Regions from separate parts of the Streptomyces sp. KPB2 genome, predicted to be linked through region 2. Evidence: riboswitches for the same ligand, from Rfam matches in the RefSeq annotation. Region 2 holds a riboswitch; each other region holds the start of a gene.
What was found. A riboswitch is a leader RNA that binds a small molecule or an ion and turns the genes downstream of it on or off. The one in region 2 is predicted to bind thiamine pyrophosphate.

Region 1: another riboswitch for thiamine pyrophosphate. It lies ahead of thiO (glycine oxidase ThiO); the one in region 2 lies ahead of thiC (phosphomethylpyrimidine synthase ThiC).
Region 3: another riboswitch for thiamine pyrophosphate. It lies ahead of D1J63_RS09965 (thiamine ABC transporter substrate-binding protein); the one in region 2 lies ahead of thiC (phosphomethylpyrimidine synthase ThiC).

The regions. Positions count from the first base shown of each region.
Region 1 covers NZ_CP034353.1:6,022,355-6,027,298, forward strand. Annotated here, with positions in the region: gene pknB (Stk1 family PASTA domain-containing Ser/Thr kinase) at 1-836, opposite strand, end outside; gene D1J63_RS27105 (thiazole synthase) at 1,031-1,828, opposite strand; gene thiS (sulfur carrier protein ThiS) at 1,831-2,031, opposite strand; gene thiO (glycine oxidase ThiO) at 2,028-3,251, opposite strand; TPP riboswitch at 3,249-3,360, opposite strand; gene D1J63_RS27120 (FAD-dependent oxidoreductase) at 3,508-4,788, shown strand; gene D1J63_RS27125 (Rv2175c family DNA-binding protein) at 4,851-4,944, shown strand, end outside.
Region 2 covers NZ_CP034353.1:4,186,818-4,191,761, forward strand. Annotated here, with positions in the region: gene D1J63_RS18600 (IclR family transcriptional regulator C-terminal domain-containing protein) at 1-123, shown strand, start outside; gene D1J63_RS18605 (SsgA family sporulation/cell division regulator) at 224-661, shown strand; gene D1J63_RS18610 (YibE/F family protein) at 710-2,218, opposite strand; TPP riboswitch at 2,290-2,479, shown strand; gene thiC (phosphomethylpyrimidine synthase ThiC) at 2,472-4,316, shown strand; gene D1J63_RS18620 (hypothetical protein) at 4,460-4,944, shown strand, end outside.
Region 3 covers NZ_CP034353.1:2,332,861-2,337,804, reverse strand. Annotated here, with positions in the region: gene D1J63_RS09975 (phosphatidate cytidylyltransferase) at 1-506, shown strand, start outside; gene rlmN (23S rRNA (adenine(2503)-C(2))-methyltransferase RlmN) at 619-1,725, shown strand; TPP riboswitch at 1,764-1,869, shown strand; gene D1J63_RS09965 (thiamine ABC transporter substrate-binding protein) at 1,949-3,037, shown strand; gene D1J63_RS09960 (iron ABC transporter permease) at 3,013-4,695, shown strand; gene D1J63_RS09955 (ABC transporter ATP-binding protein) at 4,742-4,944, shown strand, end outside.

The DNA of each region.
Region 1 (4,944 bases), 1.8 Mb from region 2:
GCCGCACGCGCCTCGCGGGTCCGCGCGAGCAGCGCCACCGCGTCGTGGGGCCGGATCTCCGGGTTGCGTGCCGTCGCCGCGGCGACCAGCTCGTCCAGCTCGAACGCCATCTCCGGCACGGCGGCCGACGGCGGCGGCACGTCCTCGTGCAGGTGCTTGTAGAGCACCGCGGCGGGCGAGTCCCCGTCGTGCGGCTTGGCGCCGGTCAGCATCTCGTACAGCACGACACCGCACGCGTACACGTCGACCCTGGGATCGGCCGTGCCGTGCTCGATCTGCTCGGGCGCCAGGTAGGAGACGGTGCCGAGGACGGCGCCGGTGGTGCTGGTGACGGTGTTCACGGCCCGGACCAGGCCGAAGTCGGCGACCTTGACCCGGCCGTCGTCCCCTATGAGCACGTTCTCCGGCTTCATGTCCCGGTGCACGAACCCCGCCCGGTGCGCGGCACCGAGCGCGGCGAGGACCGGCTCCAGGATGTCCAGCGCGGCCCGCGGCCTGAGCGCCCCGCGCTCGCGCAGCACGTCCCGCAGGGTGCAGCCGGCGATGTACTCCATCGCCAGGTAGACGTACGCCCCCTCGGCCCCCTGGTCGAAGACCTGGACGACATTGGGGTGGTCGAGCCGCGCCACCGACTTGGCCTCGCGGATGAACCGCTCGACGAAGGTGGCGTCGGTCGCGAGCGTCGGGTGCATCACCTTCAGCGCGAGCACGCGGTCCAGGCGGGTGTCCACGGCCCGGTAGACCGTGGCCATCCCGCCGACCGCGATCCGCGCCTCGACGCGGTACCGGCCGTCGAGCACCTGCCCGACGAGAGGGTCCTGAAGGGTCGTGTCCACGCAGGGAGTCTACGAGCCGACACCGACACCCCGTGTCGTCGAGCGGAATCGGGCCGGTACTGCAGCGCATCTGTGACGCTTCCCACGCACCGTGCGCCGCCGACGGCGGCGCACCCTCGCGGGTCGGGCCACCTCTTGCCCGACCGGAAACGGGTGGTGCGCGGGTGGGAGACGAAACCCGGTGCGGCGCAGGCTCACTGAAAAGCGGGCCGCTCCGGATCCAGCACCGCCAGGCCCTCCGCAGGAGACGACGCCTCGGCGAAGTGCCGCCGCGGAATCCGCCCCGCCCGCCGGGCCAGCCGCCCCGCCTCCACGGCGTACCGCATCCCCTCCGCCATCAGGACCGGCTCCTGCGCCCGCGTCACCGCCGAGGCCAGCATCACACCCGCGCACCCCAGCTCCATCGCCAGCGCCACGTCCGACGCCGTACCGGCCCCCGCGTCCAGGATCACCGGCACGCGCGCGTGCTCCACGATCAGCTGGAAGTTGTGCGGGTTGCGGATCCCGAGCCCCGAGCCGATCGGCGAGCCCAGCGGCATGATCGCCGCGCACCCGACGTCCTCCAGCTTCCGCGCGAGCACCGGGTCGTCGTTGGTGTACGGCAGCACCGTGAAGCCGTCGTCGACCAGCGTCTCCGCCGCGTCCAGGAGTTCGACCGGGTCCGGCAGCAGGGTGCGCTCGTCGGCGATGACCTCCAGCTTGACCAGGTCCGTGCCGAGCGCCTCGCGTGCCAGCCGCGCGGTCAGCACCGCCTCCCCGGCCGTGAAGCAGCCGGCCGTGTTCGGCAGCACCCGGATGCCGAGCCGCTCCAGCACGGACAGCACCGACCCGTGCACCGAGGCGTTCACCCGCCGCATCGCGACGGTGGTCAGCTCCGTCCCGGAGGCCACCAGCGCGCGCTCCAGCACGTCCAGGCTGGGCGCCCCGCCCGTACCCATGATCAGGCGGGACCCGTACGACGTGCCGTCGAGGACAAAGGGATCGTCAGCCATGGTCAGCCTCCTTGGACGGCGGTGAGGACCTCGACACGGTCGCCGTCGGCCAGGGCGGTGGCGGACCACTGCGCGCGCGGGACGACGGTTTCGTTCAGGGCGGCGGCCACTCCGGACGGTGCCGCGGTGAGCGTGCCCACCAGCGCGTCCAGGGCCGTACCAGGAGCCACCTCGCGCGGCTCGCCGTTGACGGAGATGTTCATGCGGACTGCTCCGAGAGGTGCGGGAGTGGGGGAAGCGCGGGAACGGCGTCGAAGCGGCGCGGCGTGAAGGGGCGCCCCTCCTCGGGCAGCCTCCCGGTGGTCAGGGCGTGCGCCATGACGTCGCCGGTGACCGGGGTGAGCAGAACGCCGTTGCGGTAGTGGCCGGTGGCCAGCAGCAGGCCGTCCAGGGCGGTCGGGCCGAGCAGCGGGGCGTTGTCCGGGGAGCCGGGGCGCAACCCCGCGCGGGTCTCCGTCAGCGGCAGCTCCGTGATGCCGGGGACCAGCTCGTGCGCGTCGCGCAGCAGCTCGTAGACGCCGCCCGCGGTGACCGTGGTGTCCCAGCCCAGCTCCTCGCTGGTGGCGCCGACGACCAGCTCGCCGCTCTCGCGGGGCACCAGGTAGACGTGGTTGCCGCGCACCACGGCGCGCACCGTCCGGTTCAGCAGCGGTCCGTGCGTCCTCGGCATCGTCAGCCGCAGCACCTGCCCCTTCACGGGCCGCACCGGCGGCAGTACGGCCTCCGGCACGCCCGCGAGGCGCCCGCTGAGGCTGCCCCCGGCCAGCACCACCTGCCCCGCCTCCAGCGCCGTGCCGTCGGCGGTGACGACACCCGTGGCCCGGTCCCCGCGCCCGACGGTGAGCCGCTCGGCCCACACCCGGTGGAAGACCACGCCCGCCCGCTCGCAGGCGGTCACCAGCGCGTGGGCGAGGCGGCGGGGGTCGATCTGGTGGTCGCCGTCCACCCGGAGCCCCCCGCGCACGCCCGGCGCGAGCATCGGCTCCAGGCGTCGGCACTCGCGCCCCGACAGCCACTCCGACTCCAGGCCGGACCGCTGCTGGAGCGCGTGCAGCTCACGCAGGTGGGCGCGGTCGTCGGCGTCCAGCGCGACGGCGAGCGTGCCGCAGCGGCGGTACCCGAGGTCCCGGCCGGTCGCCTCGGACAGCTCGGCCGCGAAGTCCGGGTAGCGGCGGGCCGAGGCGAGGTTCAGCGCGAGCAGCGTCTCCTCGCCGTAGTGCAGCTCCGTGACGGCGGCCAGCATCCCGGCCGCCACCTGGGCCGCGCCGCCGCCCGGCTCGGGGTCCACCAGGGCCGTGACCAGCCCGCGCTGCGCGGCCCGCCAGGCCGTGACCAGCCCGACGATCCCGCCGCCGACGACGAGCACGTCGGACGTACGGGGGGTTCGAGGTGTGTGTGGAGGCGTGTGTGGTGGAGACGACATGGGCGTCCAGCCCCTCCCTTCGCCGGCATGACCCGGATCAGGTTCGTACGGTCGGAGGCCGCCAGCCTCCCTCTCAGCCCGGTGCGTCCGGGCTCCCGCGAGTGCCTTGCGTCGGCCACCCTAGCCCGCGGCGCGTCGCCCGGGTAAGGGAGCCTCCCCGACGGAGCAGAACCCCGGGGGCCGCCGATCCGCGCGGCCGCCGGCTCGTCGGGCACGCGCGCCGACCGACGAAACGCCGGGTGTCTATGGTGATCGGGTGAGTGAGCAGACGCGGGAGCGGGGACAGGGACCGGCGGCGGACGCGGAGCGCCGGGTGGTCGTGGTGGGCGCCGGGATGGCGGGCGTGCAGACCGCGGTCGCCCTGCGGGAACAGGGCTTCACCGGCCCGGTGACCCTCGTCGGCGCGGAGCCGCACCAACCGTACGACCGGCCCCCGCTGTCCAAGGCCGTCCTGCTGGGCACCGCCGAGGGCTCCGCCTTCGACGTCGACTTCGAGGCGCTCGGCATCACCCTCCGGCTGGGCTGCGAGGCCCTGGGCGTCCGCCCCGGCGCACACGTCCTGGACACCTCCGAGGGCCCCGTGCCCTACGACTCCCTGGTCCTCGCGACCGGCGCCGAACCGGTCCGGCTCCCCGGCGCCGAGGGCGTGCCCGGCGTGCACCTGCTGCGCACCCTGGACGACGCCGAACGGCTGCGCCCGGTGCTCGCCCGCCGGCACGAGGTCGTGGTCGTCGGCGCGGGCTGGATCGGCGCCGAGTTCGCCACCGCCGCGCGCGAGGCGGGCTGCGCGGTGACCGTCGTGGAGGCCGCCGACCGGCCGCTGGCCGACGCGCTGCCCGCCGAGGTCGCCGCGCCGATGACCGACTGGTACGCCGAGGCGGGCGCCGAACTGCGCACCCGCGCGCGCGTGGAGCGCGTCGAGCCCGGCGGCCCCGGCGAGCCCGCCCGTGTCGTCCTCGACGACGGCACCCGGCTGCCGGCCGGCGCGGTCGTCGTCGGCATCGGCGCGCGCCCGGCCACCGGCTGGCTGGCGGGCTCCGGCATCGCGCTCGGCGCGTACGGCGAGGTCCTGGCCGACGACCGCCTGCGCACGTCCGCGCCGGACGTCCACGCGGTCGGCGACTGCGCCTCCTTCCCCTCCGCCCGCTACGGCGAGCGGCTGCTCGTGCACCACTGGGACAACGCACTCCAGGGCCCGCGCACGGTCGCCGCCGACATCGTCGGAGCCCCGACGGGCGAGGCCCCGGCGGCCTACGACCCGGTGCCGTACTTCTGGTCCGAGCAGTTCGGCCGCTTCGTCCAGTACGCCGGTCACCACACGGCCGCCGACACCACCCTGTGGCGCGGCGACCCGGCGAGCCCGGCCTGGACGGTCTGCTGGCTGCGCGAGGGCCGCCTGGTCGCCCTGCTGGCGGTGGGGCGCCCCCGTGACCTGGCGCAGGGCAAACGGCTGATCCAGGCGGGCACGACGATGGACCCGGACCTGCTGGCCGACCCCGCGAAGCCGCTGAAGGCGACGACGGCCGCGTCGGCGTAGCCCCGGCGCGGTCCGGCCCGGTCCGGTTTCCGACTGTCAGTGCCAGGTGGCAGGCTGGGGGCGTGACCGAGATTGACGCAAAGACCGATGCTCTCGTGCCCGCCTGGCTCACCGTCCCCGACATCGCCGAGAAGCTCGGCGTCGAGGTGACCCGGG
Region 2 (4,944 bases):
GCCGCGACGATGGCCATCTCGCTCCCCCTCCACCAGGCGGACCGACTGCTGCCGGCGGCTCAGCGTTTGCAGACCGAGGTGGGGCGGCGTCTGGGTTCACTGGCGCTCTCTATCAGTATCTGAAAACTCACTCCTTGTGATCTGGTGTGTACGTTGAGCAAGATGCCACCAGTGTTAGAGGTTTGATTCCCGGACAGTCGACGGCGAATGACGGGGTAGGCGAATGGGCGAGTCCGTACAGGCAGAGGTCATGATGAGCTTTCTCGTGTCCGAGGAGCTCTCGTTCCGCATCCCGGTGGAGCTGCGGTACGAGACACGTGATCCCTACGCCGTACGACTGACCTTCCATCTGCCCGGAGACGCGCCGGTGACCTGGGCCTTCGGCCGGGAATTGCTCGTCGACGGAGTGGGCCGGCCGTGCGGCGACGGAGACGTGCGCATCGCACCGGTCGATCCGGAGCCCTTGGCCGAGGTGCTGATCCGCCTTCAGGTCGGCAGCGACCAGGCACTGTTCCGCTCCTCGGCCGCGCCTCTCGTGGCCTTCCTCGACCGCACCGACAAGCTCGTGCCCCTCGGCCAGGAGGGCGCGCTCGCCGACTTCGACAGCCACCTCGACGAAGCCCTGGACCGCATCCTGGCCGAGGAACAGAGCGCGGGCTGAACCGTTACGGCAGACGCGCAGCGGTGGCGTAACGCTTCGCCGGGCGCGTCAGCGCTTACGGCGACGGCCCCGCCCACCGCGTGCCGGCGCTCCCGCACCGGCTGCCGCCCCCGCGGCGGCGGTCGGCCGGTCCGCCGACACCACCAGGGCCGCGAGGGCCGTGGTGACCGGCACGGAGGCCACCAGCCCGATCGAGCCGACCAGCGTACGCACGATCTCCTCGGCGACCAGTTCGCTGTTGGCGACCGTCCCCACCCCGCTCTGCGCGATCGAGAACAGCAGCAGCAGGGGCAGGGCGGCGCCCGCGTAGGCCAGGACGAGCGTGTTCACGACCGAGGCGATGTGGTCGCGGCCGATGCGAATGCCCGCGCGGTACAGGCCGCGCCAGCCCATCGTCGGGTTGGCCTCGTGCAGCTCCCAGACCGCGGAGGTCTGGGTGACCGTCACATCGTCGAGGACACCGAGCGAACCGATGATGACGCCGGCGAGCAGCAGGCCGCTCATGTCGATGGACGGGTACAGGCCGTGGATGAGGCCGGTGTTGTCGTCCGTGTTGCCGGTGAGCGCGGCCCAGCCGATGAACAGCGACCCGAGTACGCCGATCAGCAGCAAGGAGATCAGGGTGCCGAGCACCGCCACGGAGGTGCGGGCCGACAGCCCGTGGCACAGGTACAACGCGATCAGCATGATGGCGCTGGACCCGATCACAGCCACGACCAGGGGGTTGGAGCCCTGCAGGATCGCGGGAAGGATGAAGAAGTTCAGCAGCAGGAAGCTGATGGTCAGCGAGACCAGCGCCATGAGACCGCGCAGTCGCCCGACGACCACGACGGCGAGCGCGAAGATGCCGGCGAGCAGGGCCAGGGGGAGCCGGCGGTTGATGTCGGTCACCGAGTACTGCAGGTCCTTGGGCGCCGAGGGTTCGTAGGCGACCACCACCTTCTGCCCCTCGTGCAACTGCCGTGACTGGTCCGGCTGCACGATCTCGTTGAACGTACGGCCCTTGTCATCGCCGGTGTCGACGCGGATGGTCGCCCGCTTGCACTCGCCCGTCGCCTGCTGCACCGCGGAGGATCCCTCGGCCGTGGACGTGTCACCGGTCGGGGTGCCGCCCGAGGCGTTGACCGACTGGCAGCTGAGCGCGACCACCTTGGTGACGGTGGCTTCCTGTGTCTGCCGGTCGAAGCCGACACCCGTGCGTTCGTGAGCAGGCGCACCGCCCGGCCACAGCACCGCGAGTCCGACCACCACGGCCGCGGCGAAGGGGATCAGGACGGCGGCGATGACCTTGCGCAGATGCCGGGAGACGGGCGCCGCGGGTCCATGACTGTGGGTGTGCGAGTGCCCGTGCCCGCCACCCGCGCCCTGTCCGCCACTCGCGCCCTGCCCGCCACCCTTCGCACCGGACCCGTGCCCGTGACCGGTCTCGGGTCTGCCCTCGGGCGCACCATGAGCGAAGGCGGGGACATGGCCGGTCGCACGACCGTCGCCCTCTTCGGCGTTCGGTCCGCGGCGGGGCCGGCGCGGTGGAAAGGGGGGATGCTGCGGTGTGGTCACCGCCCGATCATCGCAAGAACGAGGGGGGCCCTCTGGTCACCGCGCCCGAAGGGGCGCTAGCGTGGAGGCACCTTTGTACACGCGGGAGCTCGGAGCACCGGGCTGAGAGGGCGCTGACCTCCGTCCCAGCGATGTTTCACGGGAAACGTCACCGAAGTCGAGTGACGTATCCCACGAAGCACCGTCGGACGGAAGCCGCTGCGTCGACCGCCGAACCTGTTACCGGGTAATGCCGGCGTAGGGAGTAGGTCTCATGACCATCAAGGACGCACGCACGCCTGCCTCCGCGCAGAACTCCGCACACCACCCCACCCAGAACTCCGGCCAGGAGGACGCCGCGGAGACCACGGAGGCCGGGAAGTCCATCGGCTGGCACAAGGCGTACGTCGAGGGCTCACGCCCTGATCTGCGGGTGCCGGTCCGTCAGGTGCACCTCACCAACGGGCAGTCGGTCACGCTGTACGACACCTCGGGCCCGTACACCGATCCACTCGTCGACACCGATGTCCGCAGGGGCCTCGCTCCGCTGCGGGAGAACTGGATCATCGCCCGCGGCGACACCGAGGAGTACGCGGGCCGTCCCGTCCGTCCCGAGGACGACGGAATCAAGCACACCTCGCCGCGCGGCGGTCTGCGCAACCTCGACGCCGTCTTCCCCGGCCGCCCGCGCCAGCCGCGCCGGGGCCGGAACAGCACCGCGGTCACGCAGCTCGCGTACGCGCGACGGGGTGAGATCACCCCGGAGATGGAGTACGTGGCCGTCCGGGAGAACGTCTCGCCCGAAGTGGTTCGCGAGGAGATCGCGGCGGGACGTGCCGTCCTGCCCGCCAACGTGAACCACCCCGAGATCGAACCGATGATCATCGGCAAGCGGTTCCTGGTGAAGGTCAACGCCAACATCGGCAACTCGGCGGTGACGTCCTCCATCGAGGAGGAGGTGGACAAGATGACCTGGGCGACCCGGTGGGGCGCCGACACGGTCATGGACCTCTCCACCGGCCGCAACATCCACACCACACGCGAGTGGGTTCTGCGCAACTCCCCCGTTCCCATCGGCACCGTGCCGCTCTACCAGGCCCTGGAGAAGGTCGACGGCCGGGCCGAGGAGCTGACCTGGGAGATCTACAAGGACACCGTGATCGAACAGGCCGAGCAGGGTGTGGACTACATGACGGTCCACGCGGGCGTGCGCCTGCCGTACGTACCGCTGACCGCGAACCGCAAGACCGGGATCGTCTCGCGCGGCGGCTCGATCATGGCGGCGTGGTGCCTGGCGCACCACAAGGAGTCGTTCCTGTACGAGAACTTCGAGGAACTCTGCGAGATCCTCGCCGCCTACGACGTCACCTACTCCCTGGGCGACGGCCTGCGCCCGGGCTCGATCGCGGACGCCAACGACGAGGCCCAGTTCGCCGAGTTGCGCACCCTCGGGGAACTCAACCGGATCGCCAAGCGTTGCAACGTACAGACCATGATCGAGGGCCCGGGACATGTCCCGATGCACAAGATCAAGGAGAACATCGACCTTCAGCAGGAGATCTGCGATGAAGCTCCGTTCTATACGCTCGGCCCGCTGACCACGGACGTCGCGCCGGCGTACGACCACATCACCTCCGGCATCGGTGCCGCGATGATCGCCTGGTGGGGCACGGCCATGCTCTGCTACGTCACGCCCAAGGAGCACCTGGGCCTGCCCAACCGCGACGACGTCAAGACCGGCGTCATCACCTACAAGATCGCCGCCCATGCCGCCGACCTCGCCAAGGGCCACCCAGGTGCACAGGAGTGGGACGACGCGCTGTCGGACGCCCGGTTCGAATTCCGGTGGGAGGACCAGTTCAACCTGGCCCTCGACCCGGACACGGCACGGGAGTTCCACGACGAGACCCTGCCTGCCGAACCCGCCAAGACGGCCCACTTCTGCTCCATGTGCGGGCCCAAGTTCTGCTCGATGAAGATCAGTCAAAACATCACAAAGCAGTTCGGCGGTACGGCGGCTGCGGGGGCGACGGCTGAGGAAGTCGCTGAGGGGATGCTCCAGAAGTCGAAGGAGTTCGCGGCCAACGGGAACCGGGTCTATCTGCCCATGGCTGACTGAACCCAACGTGTGGGCTGACTCCCCGGCCTGGTCCCCGGTGGCTGCGTCCGGGGCCACTTCAGGCTCGGGGAGGGCCTGCTCTGTGCCGTAACGGAAGAGACAAGATCGCGCATGAGGTGATCTACGGGCCTACTCTGCCTGACATGGGCGGGATTGATATGGCCAATGGCGTCGTCGGCGCGGTGCTGGGGATGTTGTTCGCGGTGCTCTTCCAACAACCGTTACAGAACAGCTGGCACAAACTGCGCACTCGTTCGACGAGAGCGGTGCGCAGCCTGAGGCAGAGGGAGGAGTCCAGCCCCGCCTGGAGGACCTTCTCCCTGGGCCCCCTCCATACCTCCGCGCTGGTCGTGGAGGGAGACGGTGAGTCGTCGATACCCGCCGAGGCCATTTACATCCACGTGCTCGACGAGGAGATCGAGCTGCCCCCGGACATGGTCGGTTGGCGCGCTGAAATCGAGGTTGAGAGCGAACGCCTGCGTGCGGAGGGACGAACGCCGTTGTGGAACGGTCCTCGCTACGCGGTCGAATCGTTCGATGTCTCCCGCACCGCCCTCGACGAACGGCCCGAAGTTCATCTGCGGCTGCGCCCGACCGACTACTACACGTTTCTTGCGGCTCAGCAGCT
Region 3 (4,944 bases), 1.9 Mb from region 2:
AGGGATACCTCAAGGACGTCACCGCGGGGCTGTTCGCCGCCTTCTACGTGCCGTTCCTGGCCACGTTCGTCGCCATGATGCTGATGGCCGACGACGGGGCCTGGCGCGTCCTGGTCTTCCTGATACTGACGGTCGTCAGCGACACCGGGGCCTACGCCGTCGGCTGGCGCTTCGGCAAGAAGAAGCTCGCCCCGCGCATCAGCCCCGGCAAGACCCGCGAGGGGCTGCTCGGTGCGGTGGCGTTCGCGATGGTGGCGGGCGCGCTGTGCATGCAGTTCCTGATCGACGACGGCACCTGGTGGCAGGGCCTCCTGCTCGGCCTCGCGGTCGCCGTCAGCGCCACCCTGGGCGACCTCGGCGAGTCCATGATCAAGCGGGACCTCGGCATCAAGGACATGGGCACCCTCCTGCCGGGCCACGGCGGCATCATGGACCGGCTGGACTCCCTGCTGCCGACGGCACCGGTGGTGTGGCTGCTGCTGGTGATCTTCGTCGGGTCCGGGTGATCCGGTCGGTGCCCCCTGCACGGTGGGCCTGATCTGCTGGTTTCTCGGAGAGGGACCCGTTGTCCACAGGGCGGCGGGTCCCTCTCCGTATGTCTGCGACACTGGTATGGCCATGCCTAAGCCCGGAGAACTCACATTCGTCGCGCCGCGCGGAGCCAAGAAGCCGCCGCGGCACCTTGCCGATCTCACGCCTGCCGAGCGCAAGGAGGCTGTCGCCGCGATCGGTGAGAAGCCGTTTCGCGCGAAGCAGCTCTCGCAGCACTACTTCGCGCGGTACGCGCACGCCCCCGAGCAGTGGACCGACATCCCCGCCGGTTCCCGCGAGGGGCTGCGGGAAGCGTTGCTGCCCGAGCTGATGACGGTCGTGCGGCACCTGTCCACCGACCAGGGGACCACGCGCAAGACGCTGTGGAAGCTGTTCGACGGGACGCTCGTCGAGTCCGTCCTCATGCGTTACCCGGACCGGGTGACCATGTGCATCAGCTCCCAGGCGGGCTGCGGGATGAACTGCCCGTTCTGCGCCACCGGCCAGGCCGGCCTCGACCGCAATCTGTCCACGGCCGAGATCGTGCACCAGATCGTGGACGGCATGCGGGCGCTCAGGGACGGCGAGGTCCCGGGAGGCCCCGCGCGGCTCAGCAACATCGTGTTCATGGGCATGGGCGAGCCCCTCGCCAACTACAACCGAGTCGTCGGCTCCATCCGCCGCCTCACCGACCCCGAGCCGGACGGTCTCGGGCTCTCCCAGCGCGGCATCACCGTCTCCACGGTCGGCCTGGTCCCGGCGATCCACCGTTTCGCCGACGAGGGCTTCAAGTGCCGCCTCGCCATCTCCCTGCACGCCCCCGACGACGAGCTGCGCGACACCCTCGTCCCCGTCAACACGCGGTGGAAGGTGCGCGAGGTGCTGGACGCCGGGTTCGAGTACGCGGCGAAGTCCGGGCGCCGGCTGTCCATCGAGTACGCCCTGATCCGCGACATCAACGACCAGGCCTGGCGCGGTGACCGTCTCGGCAGGCTCCTCAAGGGCAAGCCCGTGCACGTCAACCTGATCCCGCTCAACCCCACGCCCGGCTCCAAGTGGACCGCGTCCCGGCCCGAGGACGAGAAGGCGTTCGTGGAGGCGATCGCGGCGCACGGTGTGCCGGTGACCATCCGGGACACCCGCGGACAGGAGATCGACGGGGCGTGTGGTCAGCTCGCCGCGAGCGAGCGGTAACCTGACCGGCGGAAGTACAGCAGCACAGTCACATCTTCATATTCCGACAGGGGAGCGCCACAGCGCTGAGAGTGCGGCACCGGCCGCAGACCCTCCGAACCTGGCCCAGGTCATTCTGGGTAGGGAGATCGGTCACCACTCGAGCTGTTGCGCCCTGCCCGGGACCCTCGCCAGGGGTTCCGGGCGGGGCCGCGTCTTCTCCTGGTCACCCAGGAGGAATTCAGTGAGCATCACCAAGAAGGTCAGTGTCCTGGCCGTCGGCCTCGGCATGGTCGGCACCCTGGCCGCCTGCGGATCGTCGTCCGACGACGCCGGGAGCGGCTCCGGCGGCGCCAAGACCGTGACGCTGGTCAGCCACGACTCGTGGGCCGCGTCGAAGGACGTCATCGCCGCCTTCGAGAAGGAGTCCGGCTACAAGGTCGAGGTCCTCAAGGACGGCGACGCCGGGCAGGCCGTCAACAAGGCCATCCTGACCAAGGACAACCCGCAGGGCGACGTCTTCTTCGGCGTCGACAACACCCTGCTCTCCCGCGCCCTCGACAACGGCCTGTTCCAGCCGTACGAGGCCAAGGGCTCGGACCGGGTCCGGCCCGAGTACCGGACCGACCGGGACAAGCACCGGGTCACGCCCATCGACACGGGCGACATCTGCGTCAACTACGACAAGGCGTACTTCAGCAAGCACAAGCTGACCCCGCCCAAGTCCTTCGACGACCTCGTCAAGCCCGAGTACAAGGACCTGCTCGTCACCGAGAACGCGGGCAGCTCCTCGCCGGGTCTCGGGTTCCTGCTCGGCACCGCCGCCCAGTACGGCGACGGGGGCTGGGAGGGCTACTGGAAGAAGCTCAAGGCGAACGGCGTCAAGGTCGTCGACAGCTGGGAGCAGGCGTACAACGAGGAGTTCTCCGGCTCGGCCGGCGGCAAGAAGGCCAAGGGCGACCGGCCCCTCGTCGTCTCCTACGCCTCCTCCCCGCCCGCCGAGGTCGTCTACGCCGACCCGCAGCCGGACACCGCCCCCACGGGCGTCGCCGACGGCACCTGCTTCCGGCAGGTCGAGTACGCGGGCCTGCTCAGCAACGCCAAGAACCCCGAGGGCGGCAAGGCGCTCCTCGACTTCATGCTGAGCAAGTCCTTCCAGGAGGACATGCCGCTGAACATGTTCGTCTACCCGGTGCGGGAGGGCGCGCAGGTCCCCGAGGCGTTCTCGAAGTTCGGGCCGCAGGCGAAGGACCCGCAGACCCTCGACCCGGCGAAGATCGCCGACAACCGTGACCAGTGGGTCAAGTCGTGGACCTCGCTCGTACTGAAGTGAGCCACCCGGGCAAGCAGGCGGGCACCGCGCGCGGGAGCGCGGCGCGGCTCGGTCTCATGGCCGTGCCCGTCGCGTTCTTCGCGGTGTTCTTCGCCTACCCCGTCGCCGCCATCGTCGCGCGGGGCCTCAAGGTCGACGGGGTCTGGCGGCTCGGCCGGATCGGGGACGTGCTCGCGCAGTCCGACGTGCGGCACGTCCTGTGGTTCACCACCTGGCAGGCGCTGGCGTCCACCGCGCTTACGCTCCTGATCGCCCTGCCCGGCGCGTACGTCTTCGCCCGCTTCGACTTCCCCGGCAAGCAGGTGCTGAGGGCCGTGGTGACGGTGCCGTTCGTGCTGCCGACGGTCGTCGTCGGCACGGCCTTCCTGGCGCTGGTCGGGCGCGGCGGGCTGCTCGACGAGCTGTGGGGCGTACGTCTGGACACCACGGTGTGGGCGATCCTGCTCGCGCACGTCTTCTTCAACTACGCCGTCGTCGTCCGCACCGTCGGCGGCCTGTGGGGGCAGCTCGACCCGCGGCAGGAGGAGGCCGCGCGGATGCTGGGCGCCTCGCGGCTGCGGGCCTGGCGGCAGGTGACGCTGCCCGCGCTGGCGCCCGCCGTGGCCGCCGCCGCGCTGATGGTCTTCCTGTTCACCTTCACCTCCTTCGGCGTCGTCCAGATCCTCGGCGGCCCCACCTTCTCCACCCTCGAAGTGGAGATCTACCGCCAGACCTCCCAGGTCTTCGACCTGTCCACGGCCGCCGTGCTGACGCTGATCCAGTTCGCGGCCGTCGCCGCCGTCCTCGCCGTGCACGCCTGGACGGTACGGCGGCGCGAGAGCGCCCTCCGGCTGGTCGACGCGGCCACGACCGCGCGCCGGCCGCGCGGAGCCGGGCAGTGGGCGTTGCTGGCCGGGGTCCTGGGCGTCGTCGTCCTCCTACTGGTGCTGCCGCTCGCGGTGCTGGTCCAGCGGTCACTGGGCGCCTCCGGGTTCGGTTACTACCGCGCGCTGACCCGGGAGGACGGCGGCACCTTCCTCGTCCCGCCGATCGAGGCGATCGGCAACTCCCTCCAGTACGCCGCCGCCGCGACCGCGATCGCCGTGGTGATCGGCGCGCTGGCCGCGACCGCGCTCACCCGGCGCGACGCGGGCCGCTTCGTGCGCGGGTTCGACGCGCTGCTGATGCTGCCGCTCGGGGTGTCGGCGGTGACGGTCGGCTTCGGTTTCCTGATCGCGCTGGACGAACCCCCGCTGGACCTCAGATCGTCCTGGATCCTGGTGCCGCTCGCACAGGCGCTGGTGGGCGTCCCCTTCGTCGTACGCACGATGCTGCCGGTGCTGCGGGCGGTGGACGGCCGGCTGCGGGAGGCGGCGGCGGTGCTGGGCGCGTCGCCGTGGCGGGTGTGGCGCGAGGTGGACCTGCCGATGGTGCGAAGGGCGCTGCTGGTCGCGGCCGGGTTCGCCTTCGCGGTGTCGCTCGGCGAGTTCGGGGCGACCGTCTTCATCGCACGGCCCGACAACCCGACCCTGCCGGTCGCCGTGGCGCGGCTGCTGGGCCGGCCGGGAGAGATGAACTACGGCCAGGCGATGGCCCTTTCGACGATTCTGATGCTGGTGTGCGCCGTGGCCCTGGTGGTGCTGGAGCGGCTGCGGACCGACCGGAGCGGGGAGTTCTGACATGCCGTCCATGCCGTCCAAACCGTCCGTGCCGTCGGGGCCGCCCATGCCGTCGAGCCTGCTGAGCCTCGAAGGCGCCACCGTCCGCTTCGGCGGGCGGGCCGTGCTCGACGCCGTGGACCTGGCGGTCGCCGAGCACGAAGTGGTGTGCGTGCTCGGGCCCAGCGGCAGCGGCAAGTCGACGCTCCTGCGGGCGGTCGCCGGACTCCAGCCGCTGGACGCCGGGCGGGTGGCGCTGGACGGACGGGA